DNA from 4 places in the Clostridium sp. genome. Region 1 is predicted to be linked to each of the others. Evidence: riboswitches for the same ligand, from Rfam matches in the RefSeq annotation. Region 1 holds a riboswitch; each other region holds the start of a gene.
What was found. Region 1 has a riboswitch for S-adenosylmethionine ahead of metK (methionine adenosyltransferase). Riboswitches for the same ligand answer to the same signal wherever they lie in the genome.

Region 1 (3,274 bases):
CCAGTATCTCTGCTGCTGAGGGACGGTACCTCAATTATAACCGGACCTATTTCTACAGCTGAGAATCCATATGTTGTAGATTGTATTGAAGGTAAGCTCTGTCTTACAGATAAGGGTAAAATAGTGGAGAAGGTTGAATACTGGAGTAAGCCGGATTACTATGAAAAATTTACAAGCAGGGGAACTCCAATGTGGCATGTTGCTACCTCAAGACCACAGCGCATAGACATAGATCCATATAGCTATTGTCATTTCTGGGATACCGGCAAAGGCTGCAGATATTGCAACATAGGTTCAAATTTCAACAAGAACAAAGTAGAAAATGACAAGCCTGCCAGATTGAATCCTCAGGATGTGTATGAAACTGTGAAAGAAGCATTGAAAGAACCGGGAACCCTGGAAAGTATCTTTTTAACAGCAGGTTCCATATTAAGTGGGAATGATATCTTTGACGATGAAGTAAGCTTATATATAGAAACACTTCAAGCTATAGGAGAAAATTTCAAGACAAAAAAATTTCCAAGTCAGATGATATCCTCGGCATTTAACGAAAAACAGCTTCAGAGAGTATATGAAAACACGGGTATTATGTCATTTACATCAGATATTGAAGTACTTAATGAAGAAAAATTCAGATGGATTTGTCCAGGAAAAGACAAGTTAATAGGGTATAAAGAGTGGAAAAGAAGAATATTTGCAGCGGTAGATATATTTGGAAAAGGAAATGTGAATTCCGGTATTGTGGGAGGAGTCGAACTTGCCAAACCATATGGATTTAAAGATGAAGATGAAGCACTTAAAGTGATACTGGAGGAGGCAGAGGAATTTGCTGAAAATGGGGTAAGTATAGTTCAATGTGTCTGGACTCCATATCCTGGATCGGTATTTCAAAATCAGGAGAATCCTTCACTTGAATACTATGTAATATTATCAAGAGCACTTGATGCTCTAAGAAAAAAATATGATCTGAACATAGATATGGATAATTACAGAAGATGTGGCAACCATCCGGATACAGATTTGTCACGGGTTATATAGGAGGTGAACTGAAGTTGTCAGTAAAATTGCAAGATAAAATTATAAAACTAATAAATGCTAGAGATACCATAAAGGTGTTATCGACAGTAGATAATAAAGGTATACCCCATACTGTTTTTAAAGACTTTCTGGAGGTTGACAACGATGGTAATATAATATATCTTGAGTTAATTGAATCGTCGGCAACAAACAATAATATGGTAAACAGCATATGGTTTAAGAAAAAAGTGTCAATAACTATAAGATCAAAGGATAATGAGAGTTATCAGATAAAGGGGATTCCAGTAAAAGCTCATATAAGTGGACAGATATTTAAGAGATATTATGAATTTGTCAAAGGAAATATTGAGGATGGAGATTTATCTACAGTATGGGTGATAAAACCGGAAGAATTGAGAAATGAAACGTACACATATAGAAAAAGGCAGGAAGAAGAAAAACACCCACTTTTGATTCATCTGGATAGATTAGCAAAGTAAAATTATATAGTAGGTGAGATAAGTAGAACTTTTTAATAATGTTTTATGTATGTTTTTTAAATCTTGTATTGACAAACTATTTCAAGAATTATATGATGTATATATAATATTAATTGAATAAGAACTTCTTATCAAGAGAGGCGGAGGGACTGGCCCTATGATGCCCGGCAACCTGAATATATTTATTATATTTAATGGTGCCAATTCCAGCAGGTTAGACCTGAAAGATGAGAAACAGTAGGATATGACTTTCTGTGGTTTCTCCATAGAAAGTTTTTTTGATTTCGCAGCAATGTGAATAAATTTAATATTCTAGGTGACTAACTAGAAAGACTAGAGGTCAAGTTAAACTTATCTGTAGAAATTGGATTCTTCGATAGTAATGTTTGGTCTCTTTTTAATATAAGTTAACCAGTATAGAAATAAAATTTAGAGTAAATGATGAAAGGAAGATTGATAAAATGAGTAGATTATTCACATCAGAATCTGTTACAGAAGGACATCCGGATAAAATATGTGATCAAATATCAGATGCAGTATTAGATGCAATTATTGAACAGGATAAGAATGGAAGAGTAGCTTGTGAGACAGTTGTAAATACCGGACTTGTACTTTTAGTAGGAGAGATATCAACCAAGGCATATGTGGACATACCTAAAATAGTAAGACAAACTATAAGCGATATAGGATATAATCATTCAAGATTTGGATTTGATGCATCCAATTGTGCAGTAATAACCTCCATAGATGAACAGTCACAAGATATTGCACTTGGTGTAGATGAATCATTGGAATCTAAAAAAGGTGAAAAAGACAATATAGAAGCAATTGGAGCAGGAGACCAGGGAATGGTATTTGGATTTGCAACAAATGAAACTCCGGAGTACTTGCCGCTTCCAATAGCACTGGCACATAAACTTTCAAGAAAGCTTGCTGAAGTAAGAAAGAATGGAGCAATCTCATATCTTGGACCGGATGGGAAAACTCAGGTTACAGTAGAATATGAAGGAGATAAACCTCTGAGAGTGGATACCGTGCTTATATCTTCACAGCATGAAGAAAATGTAACCCATGATGAAATTGAAAAAGATATAATAGACAAGGTAATCAAAGTAATAATACCTAAAGAGCTCATAGATTCAAATACAAAATATCTGGTAAATCCTACAGGAAGATTTGTAAAGGGTGGGCCTGAGGCTGATTCGGGCCTTACAGGAAGAAAGATAATAGTTGATACCTACGGCGGCTATGGAAGACATGGAGGCGGAGCATTTTCAGGAAAAGATCCAACCAAAGTTGATAGATCTGGGGCATATGCAGCAAGGTGGGTTGCAAAAAACCTTGTGGCAGCAGGTGTAGCAAGTAAAATTGAAGTAGAAATAGCATATGCAATAGGTGTTGCAAAACCTGTATCAGTAAGTGTAGATACATTTGGTACAGGCAAAATAAATGATGAAGAAATAGTCGAGATTATAAATGAGTTGTTTGATTTAAGACCTGCTGCAATTATAAGGGATCTTGATTTAAGAAGGCCTATATATAAAAGTACTGCTGCTTATGGACATTTTGGAAGGACAGATATAGATCTTCCATGGGAGAAACTGGATAAGGTTGATCAAATAAGAGATGCTTATAAAAATAAAGAAAGTTTGGTTTTAAAATAGATATGGCAATAAGAAATTTTTATTCTAGTTCGGCTGACTAGAAAAACTAGAGGTCAAGTTGAATTTATTATTGAGATAGATCATTTGTATAAA
Region 2 (3,274 bases), 2.2 Mb from region 1:
AATATCTCATAACAAGATACACGATATTCCCTATTATAGCTACTTTCTTTTTGACAAATCCTATGGCGCAGACTTTTGGACAATTTTTAGATGAAAAGTACAAACCTGCTTATTATGATTCAACTATTTCTTTCTGCCATGCAATTACAGGACTATTTCCGCATGCAAATCCTGCCGAATTGTTTGTATACATGGGTATAGCACAGGGAATAACAAAACTTGGACTGCCTGTAGGTGAACTTGCAGTGAGGTATTTTCTAGCCGGCATTATAGTTATATTGATCAAGGGCATACTTACAGAGAGAATTACATTCTACCTTCTCAATAAGAAAGAAAGAGAAAAGGCTGAGCTGGCATGAAATTAATAAAATTGTATGAATCCATAAAAATAGGAGGGTTATCATGTATAATACAGTAAAAGTTGAAAAAGGAAGAAGTGGCTGGGGAGGACCTCTCTATATAAAACCGGAAGGAAAAAGGAATAAAATTGTATGTGTAACGGGACAGGACATGCATCCTGTAGCATATAAGCTTGCCCAAATGACCAATGCAGAACTGGTAAATGGATTTGCTACTGGAGTTCCTGATGCGGAGATAGCTGCAGTTGTCATAGATTGTGGAGGTACTGCAAGATGCGGAGTTTATCCAAAAAAAGGTATACTTACTATAAATGTAAAATCTGTTGGACAGTCAGGTCCTCTTGCAAAATTTATGACGGAGCAGCTGTATGTATCTGATGTAAATGAATCCTGTATTTCCATCCATGAGGGCAATTCACCGGTATCATCAGCTCCAGAAGTGGAAAAAGCAAAAACAAATATTCCTGATGATAAGGCAAAGAAAAGTGTGGCGGCAGCTGTTGAAGCGGCACCAAAGAAGAAAGAGAATTTTATAGTAAGGCTTGGGAAAGGTGTTGGAGATGTAATAGGAAAGTTCTATGAAGCAGGAAGAGAGACGATTGATTCAATAATAAAAAACATACTTCCATTCATGGCTTTCGTATGTATGATAATTGGAATTATAAACAAGACAGGTATAGGAAATATTATTGCAAAGGCAATCTCACCGGCAGCAGGTTCTCTTGTAGGGCTGATCATAGTGTCAATTATCTGTACACTGCCCATACTTTCACCTATACTCGGACCTGGAGCAGTTGTGGCTCAGGTAGTGGGAGTTCTTGTAGGAACGGAAATAGGCAAAGGACATATACCACCGCATTTTGCACTTCCAGCATTGTTTGCAATAGATGCACAGGTAGGATGTGATTTCATACCTGTTGGATTGAGCCTTGCAGAAGCGGAACCTGAAACAGTGGAAGTGGGGGTTCCGGCAGTTCTATTCTCAAGAGTTGTAACAGGACCTCTATCTGTTATAATAGCTTATTTTGTAGGAGTTGGTTTGTATGAATAAATGCAGCTTTGGTAGAAAACGTTTTTTCAGCGAGATATACTAAAATGCACAATGTTTCTATGTAATATGTATGGGTGGAAGAGTTATTGGAGATGGACTTGCCGTAATGTTATTTGATGAATGGTATAATGCTAAGTTTTAAGGAGGCAGACACAAAGAAAGAATTGATATGATAAATAATTATGAAAATTTTCGATTTTAGGTATTGACAAGTTTATTAAAAGATTATATAGTATATGTAAATCAATTGAATATTTAACTTCTTATCAAGAGAGGCAGAGGGACTGGCCCTATGATGCCCGGCAACCTGAATGAATTTTGTTCAACGGTGCTAATTCCAGCAGGTAAAACCTGAGAGATGAGAGATACTAAGAATTTTGACTTCTTACAGTTTCTCTGTAAGAAGTTTTTTTAGTTTTTAAAGGAATGACATAATAAAATATTAAATTTTAGATTGGATGTGATTATAGTGAAGATAACGTGCAATTGCTGTTGCAGATAATTAAAGTAATAAATTGTTATTGTAAAAAATTTTAATATATAAATGTTAGGAGCGATAAAAATGAGTGAAGAGAGAAAATTAGGATTTGAAACATTACAGGTACATGCAGGACAAGTACCAGACCCAACAACGGGAGCAAGAGCTGTTCCAATTTATCAGACTACGTCTTTTGTTTTTAAAGATGCAGATGAAGCAGCAGACTTTTTCCAACTTAAAAAACCAGGAAATGTTTATGCCAGAATAATGAATCCAACACAGGATGTATTTGAACAGAGAGTAGCAGCACTTGAAGGTGGAAGTGCAGGACTTGCAACTTCATCAGGACTTTCAGCAATATTATATTCAATACTAAATGTGGCAAATTCAGGGGATAATATAGTTTCAGCAAGCACTCTTTATGGGGGCACATATGAATTGTTTTCAGTAACATTAAAGAAATTAGGAATTGACGTAACGTTTGTAGATCCTGATGATCCTGAAAATATTAGAAAGGCTATTACAGACAGAACAAAGGCAGTTTATGCCGAGACATTAGGAAATCCAAAGATTAATGTATTGGATATAGAAGCTGTAGCAAATATAGCACATGAAAACAAAATACCTCTTATAATAGATAATACTTTTGGTACTCCATATCTTGTAAGACCAATAGAATATGGTGCAGATGTAGTTGTACATTCAGCAACAAAATTCATTGGTGGCCATGGGACAACCATTGGTGGAGTTATAGTAGACGGAGGAAAATTTGACTGGGCAGCAAGTGGAAAATTCCCTGACTTCACTACACCTGATGAAAGTTATAACGGTCTTGTTTACGCAGATCAGGGACCAATTGCCTTTGCTTTAAAAGCCAGGGTTCAGCTTCTTAGAAATACAGGGGCAACATTAAGCCCGCAAAGTGCATTTTATTTCCTTTTAGGATTGGAATCACTTTCACTCAGGGTTGAAAGACATGTAGAAAATACAAGAAAAGTAGTTGAGTTTTTAACTAAGCATCCAAAGGTTTCATGGGTAAACTATCCTGAACTTGAAAGCAGTCCGTATCATGATCTGGCAAAAAAATATTTTCCAAAAGGAGCAGGTTCTATATTCACATTTGGAATAAAGGGAGGACTTGAAGCAGGAAAGAAGTTTATAAATAGTGTTAAATTATTTTCATTGCTTGCAAATGTAGCAGATGCCAAATCTCTTGTAATACATCCTTCCAGTACAACACATGCAGAATTAAATGAAGAACAGCAAAAAGCTGCCGGGATAACTCCAGATCTTATAAGGCTCTCAATAGGTGTAGAGAATATTGATGATATTATATACGATTTGGATCAGGCTCTTGCCAAAATTTGATATTGTGAAATTAATATA
Region 3 (3,274 bases), 230 kb from region 1:
CATGAATAAGAAATATGTTTTAGGAATAGACTTGGGTGGAACTAAAATAAGTGGGGCACTTTCAGATATAAGTGGCAGTATATTGTATAAATATACTGTCCCTACCGATGCATTCAGGGGAGAAGAAAAAGTACTGGAAAAGATAATAGAAGTAATAGAAAAAGTTTTAGCAAGTGACGATAAAAGCATTGAAGATATTGAGGCCATCGGAATTGGTTCGCCCGGGCCGTTGGATGCTAAAAATGGAATAATAATAACGACGCCAAATCTTCCTTTCAGAAATTTTAAATTGGTGGATCCAATAAAGAAGAAATTTGGAATTCCAGTATACCTGGACAATGATGCAAATGTAGGTGCCATTGGAGAATTCATGTTTGGAGCAGGAAAGGGAACAAAAAATATGATTTTTATTACAGTCAGCACGGGAATTGGAGGCGGAGCGATAATTAATGGACAAATTTACAGGGGGAATACCTGCAATGCCCTTGAAATCGGGCATATGACGCTGGAGAAAAATGGTCCCAGATGTAATTGTGGAAATTATGGCTGTGCAGAAGCACTCGCATCGGGTACTGCAATAGGGAAAAAAGGAGAACAGGCTGTTCTGAATAAGGAATATACAGCTTTAAAGAAACACAATAAGGTAACTTCCTATGAGGTGTTTGAGGAAGCAAAAAAGGGAGATAAAATTGCTTGTGAAATATTGAATGAAAGCCTTGAATATCTTGGAATATGCGTAGCCAATGTCATAACCAGCTTTGATCCTGAAATGGTAGTTATTGGAGGGGGAGTTTCAAAAGGGGGAAATATCGTACTGAAGAAAATACAACAGGTAGTAAATAGGAGATGCTTTGCTGCAATGGCAAAGTCATGCAGAATTGTGAAAGCAGAACTTGGAACGGATGCAGGTGTAATGGGTGCTGCAGCACTTGCTGTGCTTCAAACTAAAATACAATAATTACCCAAATAGGCAAATTCATTCTTGACAGTTATATTTAAATTAAGTATCATGTAAATAATAATCAAATATGAATCTTATCAAGAGAGGTGGAGGGACTGGCCCTATGATACCCGGCAACCTGAATATATTGTTCAATGGTGCTAATTCCAGCAGGTTAAACCTGGAAGATGAGAAACTTTGAAAAAATTGGTCTTATAGTTTCTCTGTAAGATTTTTTTATTTTTGATTGACTAGAAAACTAGAGGTCAAATTCTACTTGATATGTTGAATGTATCTAATGTATCTTTGGAGGATTTGGCTTTTTGTTTTTTGTAGATAAGCTTTAACTTTTATAAATAAAGTTTATGAATAAATGATTTTACTGTAAAATAAGTTATTGTTGGTTTATATTTCTAGAAAAATTATAAGATTGGGATGTCGATATGGGAGGATATAAATTAAAGAGGAATTTAAAAAATCGTCATATTCAGATGATTGCTATTGGTGGAGCCATAGGAGTAGGGTTATTTTATGGCTCGGCAGATGCCATAAGTATGGGTGGCCCGTCTATTATATTAGCATATTTGACTGGCGGTTTGTTTGTTTTTATAATTATGAGGGCATTGGGAGAGCTTTCTGTAGATGATCCAAATTCAGGTTCATTTAGTGCTTATGCAACTAAATATTTAGGGGATTTCGCTGGATTTTTTTCAGGATGGACTTATTGGCTTCAAGGTGTTACAACTGTAATGGCCGAGCTTACGGCAGTTGGTATATATGTACAGTTTTGGCTGCCGGATTTTCCGAGGTGGATTTCCGCCCTAGTATTTTTATTGGTTTTAGTTTTAATTAATATAATTGGAGTGAAAGCTTATGGTGAGTTTGAATTTTGGCTGGCACTCATTAAAGTTGTGTGTATTATTTGCATGATTATTTTTGGACTTTTTATGATAGTATTTGGCTTTGGAAATAAAGGACATGCCATTGGATTTTCAAATTTATGGATGAATGGAGGTTTTTTCCCTAATGGGATCAGAGGATTTTTATTGTCATTCATCTTTGTTACTTTTGCGTTTGGTGGAGTGGAACTTATTGGTATAACTGCTGGTGAAGCAGAAAATCCTGAAAAATCCATACCCAAAGCAATCAATAATGTATTTTGGCGTATACTTATTTTTTATGTTGGCTCTATGTTGGTTATGTTAAGCCTTTATTCATGGAGTAAAATTGGAATTAAAGGAAGCCCTTTTGTATTAGTCTTCGATAAAGTTGGAATTCCGGCAGCGGCATCAATTATTAATTTTGTGGTTTTGACAGCTGCATTATCAGGTATGAACAGTGCATTATTTGTTGAAGGGAGAATGCTTTATAGTTTGGCTTTGAACAATAATGCTCCGGGTATATTTCGTAAAATCAGCAAATCAGGAATACCATATGTAGGAATTCTATTTAGTACAGCTATAGCTATGATTGCAATATTTTTAAATTATTTATTACCCTTCAAAGTTTTTAATTATATATCATCGGTAACAGTTATAGCAATTATAACTGCATGGATAACTATACTTTTAGTACAATTAAAATTCAGAAAATATAAGAGTTCCTTAGGACAAAAAGTAAAATTTAAAATGCCATTTTATCCGGTACTTACGTATACAGCTATTATATACTTGTTATTGATCGTTGCTTTACTATTTGTTTTACCGAGTACGAGAATATCCATATATGTAGTACCTGTGTGGATAGCAATTCTATTGACCATGTATAAAATATTAATTAAAAATAGATGATTTGTAAAAGGTAAGAAAGTTTAATAATAAGACCTCATGCTGTTGATAAGTATATTTTATCAACAGCATTGAGGTCTTTGATTTATAGGAAAGTATATTTAGTTGCCTGCAGGGTAGCAAATTCCCGGCACGATAATTGGGATAAATCATATACGCACCGTTGGCTCAAGTATCGTCAATGTATTTTCATAAGTATTAAGGTTGGCTTCGGCGCCTATAGGTATAGCCATCTTGTATGTGCCATGCCCAGATGCTAAGTTTGTCATAAGAGGTTTGTTCATCGGCATTATAACATCATTAATTAAATCTTCATATGACTTACCGTATGAATCATCACAATTTGTGCATTCTCCCATAAGGATACCTGCACAGTCACTGAGCTTGCCGGCCAATATTAGCCGGTTTATATGCCTGTAGACTGTATTAATGGGCTCGTGTACTTCTTCGATTAAGAGTATTTTCCCTCTGGTATCAACTTCAAATGGAGTGCCGAGGTTATCTGCAAAAGATGTAAGGTTGCCTCCAACTATAGGGCCTGTAACAT
Region 4 (3,274 bases), 530 kb from region 1:
ATTTGTCATCCTGGTAATCTATATTTGTATTTTTAATATATTCCAGTGCAGAATCAGCCGATATTTCTCCTTCTGCAAAGCATCCAGTTGCATATTTTTTTGGACTTCCTCCGCTTACATCTCCTGCACAATAAAGTCCTTTCAAGGTAGATGCTCTCTTTGTATCCACCCAGTATCCACTAGCAGCATGTCCACCTACGATATAAGGCTCAGTTCCTTCAATCTCAACATTTTCTTCAGATGGCATTTTGCTGCTGTCTATCCATCTAAGTGCCTGGGACGGTGCCATATTTAAATAAGCCTTGATCAAATTACTTTCTTCCATTTTGGTAATATCTTTGGTCATTAAAAAACATGGACCATTTCCTTTTTTATTTTCCATCACCGTAGCATAAAGCCTGTTTATAGTTGTTGGCCTGCCATAATTTTCAACATACTCCACACCCCTGGCATTTACCTGAACTGCTCCTACTCCCTGAGCGATAGTTCCTGTAGGTGCTATAGTGTCCTTACATCTTAGAGCAATGAATCTCATTTCAAAACTGGTCATCTCAGCACCTGCTCTTATTCCCATAGCATAGCCTGAACCTGTATTGAAGGGAGAATACCACATCTTGTGCTTGGAAAAGCCTGGATTATTAGGCTTATACAGGCCTGATGCCCCACCTGCTGCGCAAATGACAGCTTTTGCATAAATCGTATAAAATTTTTCTTCAAATATGGAAAATGCATAGGCTCCTATAATTCTGCCCTCTTTCTTTATATAATCTATTACATTTACCCCATTCAATACTTCTATATTTCTCTGGCATTGAACTGCGGATGCAAGTATAGGTTTTATATTCTCTCCATTTATCTTTACACTTCTTTTGCCTCTCTTTACATACTTCCCCTTTGAGTCCTTAAGGATGGGCAGTCCCATTTTCTCAATCTCCCAAGTAACATCATTGAGTTTTTTTGCTATAGTGTATACTAGATCCTCTCTTATAACATCATTGAATTCTCTTTTTACATATTCTACAAAACTCTCCGGTGTTTCACCGTCATTTATATATGCATTAAGGGCATTAATTCCTGCTGCAAGACATCCGCTTCTTTTTATATTTGCCTTTTCCGCAATCAACACGCTTGTTCCTGGAGACATTTTTGCCGCCCTAAGTGCTGCAAAGCATCCCGCAGTACCACCTCCAATTATTAAAATATCAGCCGCCAGTTTTTCAGGTACAAGTCTCATCCAACCACTCCTATCTTTTATCAAACAAATAACCTAATATTTTGTCGACACATTGATCTACGCTTATCTCACCGGTAGATAAAATAATTTCAGGATTTTCCGGCACTTCATAAGGTGAATCTATACCTGTAAAATTTTTTATTTCTCCATTTCTGGCTTTTTTATATATTCCTTTTGGATCCCTTCCCTCGCAAACTTCAATCGGACAATCTACATACACTTCTATAAAATCCTTGCCAAGTGTATTTCTAACCCTGTCCCTGTCACATTTAAACGGTGATACAAATGTTGCAATTGTTATGATTCCAGCATCTACAAACAACTTGCATACCTCGGATATTCTTCTTATGTTTTCGGATCTGTCTTCCTTGGTGAATCCAAGATTGGAGTTCAATCCATACCTTATATTATCCCCATCCAGCATATAGGTAAGCTTACCCATATTATATAATTCAGCCTCCAATTGAGAAGCTATAGTTGATTTTCCCGAACCTGAAAATCCTGTAAACCATATCAGCACTCCCTTTTGATTTAGAAGTTTCTCTCTAAGCTCTCTATTTACAAAAGTTTTATGCCAGACTACATTAGTTGACTTTTTATCCAATAAAATCCCTCCACCAATTTATTGTACTTTAGCAAGATAGAATTACATAATACTAATTTTAAGCATAAAAATCATGACCATTTTTCTTTTGTAAGAAAAATGGTCATATTAACATCCTGCCACTTTTCTTATCTCTCAGAAAATTATTCCGTAGGAATTAACACCGATGCATTCACATGAGAACGCCGGTTGTCGGGTTTCATTGGGCCAGTCCCTCCACCTCTCTTGATAAGAACATATTCGGTTTTCCTCAATCTCACTCTGTTATTGGACTTTATTATACTTTCTTAGTTGTATTTTGTCAAGAAGCAGCGAATCAGTCTAATATTTAATGCTTTATCTTAAATACTCCTCCATGGACCTATATTCCACTTTTCCACTGCCTTTTTCTATTTCAATACATGAAACATATGCCTCTGCCGTATCCAAACATGTAAACAAAACCCTGTCATGTGCAAGTGCAGTATGTCTAAGTTCAAAGCCCGGTGTTCCACTTTTATATCCCACGTTAGGAGTATTTATGACTATATCAAGCTTTTTTTCCTTTACTTCATTTACAGCCTCCTGTATTCTCAACTCTTTGCACACTATACCGCTGTCAATTAAAAATTTACTTGTTCCCGGAGAAGCAAAAATATTGAATCCAAGTGATTTATACTTTTCAACTATAGGAACTGCCTCTTCTTTGTCCCTGTCATTTACCGCTATATAAATATTGCCTTTTACACATATATTTACTCCTGATGCCCTGAATGCCTTATATACTGCAATATTCCTGTCAAAATCAACTCCGAGCACTTCACCTGTGGATTTCATTTCCGGCCCAAGCACTGCATCAACATCGGGAAGTTTCTTGTTTGAAAACACGGGCATTTTTACTGCAAACATCTTGCTGTTCCTGTAGGCATCCTGTCTGTATCCAAAATCCTTTATTTTCTTTCCAAGCATTATATTCACGGCTATTTTAACCATCGGTATATCAGTTACCTTGCTTAAAATAGGCACTGTTCTTGAGGCCCTTGGATTTACCTCTATTACATATACCTTTTTCCCGTCAAAAGCATACTGAACATTTAAAAGTCCCCTGACATTTAGCTCTTTTGATATTTTAACAGTATACTCTTCTATCTTTTCAAGTACTTCTTCCTGCAGATCCAAGGCAGGATAGACAGCTATACTATCTCCTGAATGAACACCTGTCTTCTCTATATGTTCCATTATGCCTGGAATTATGAGATCCTTCCCGTCAGATATGGCATCTACTTCAATTTCCCTTCCAACTATATATTTATCCACAAGTACAGGATATTCTTTTGACAGATTTACCGCTTCTTTTAGATATCTTGAAAGTTCTTCATCATTATATACAACTTTCATTGCCCTGCCGCCTATTACATAAGATGGCCTTACAATAACAGGATATCCTATTTTTCTTA

Region 2: another riboswitch for S-adenosylmethionine. It lies ahead of LKE46_RS16400 (O-acetylhomoserine aminocarboxypropyltransferase/cysteine synthase family protein); the one in region 1 lies ahead of metK (methionine adenosyltransferase).
Region 3: another riboswitch for S-adenosylmethionine. It lies ahead of LKE46_RS04350 (amino acid permease); the one in region 1 lies ahead of metK (methionine adenosyltransferase).
Region 4: another riboswitch for S-adenosylmethionine. It lies ahead of cysC (adenylyl-sulfate kinase); the one in region 1 lies ahead of metK (methionine adenosyltransferase).

Annotation. Positions count from the first base shown of each region.
Region 1 covers NZ_JAKVOI010000001.1:1,068,380-1,071,653, forward strand. Annotated here, with positions in the region: gene LKE46_RS05375 (radical SAM protein) at 1-1,038, shown strand, start outside; gene LKE46_RS05380 (hypothetical protein) at 1,053-1,517, shown strand; SAM riboswitch class I at 1,643-1,751, shown strand; gene metK (methionine adenosyltransferase) at 1,979-3,181, shown strand.
Region 2 covers NZ_JAKVOI010000001.1:3,290,355-3,293,628, forward strand. Annotated here, with positions in the region: gene srlA (PTS glucitol/sorbitol transporter subunit IIC) at 1-359, shown strand, start outside; gene srlE (PTS glucitol/sorbitol transporter subunit IIB) at 403-1,410, shown strand; SAM riboswitch class I at 1,671-1,775, shown strand; gene LKE46_RS16400 (O-acetylhomoserine aminocarboxypropyltransferase/cysteine synthase family protein) at 1,973-3,256, shown strand.
Region 3 covers NZ_JAKVOI010000001.1:835,961-839,234, forward strand. Annotated here, with positions in the region: gene LKE46_RS04345 (ROK family protein) at 2-958, shown strand; SAM riboswitch class I at 1,033-1,135, shown strand; gene LKE46_RS04350 (amino acid permease) at 1,384-2,730, shown strand; gene LKE46_RS04355 (S66 peptidase family protein) at 2,877-3,274, opposite strand, start outside.
Region 4 covers NZ_JAKVOI010000001.1:541,672-544,945, reverse strand. Annotated here, with positions in the region: gene LKE46_RS02920 (adenylyl-sulfate reductase subunit alpha) at 1-1,234, opposite strand, end outside; gene cysC (adenylyl-sulfate kinase) at 1,245-1,838, opposite strand; SAM riboswitch class I at 1,964-2,073, opposite strand; gene carB (carbamoyl-phosphate synthase (glutamine-hydrolyzing) large subunit) at 2,175-3,274, opposite strand, start outside.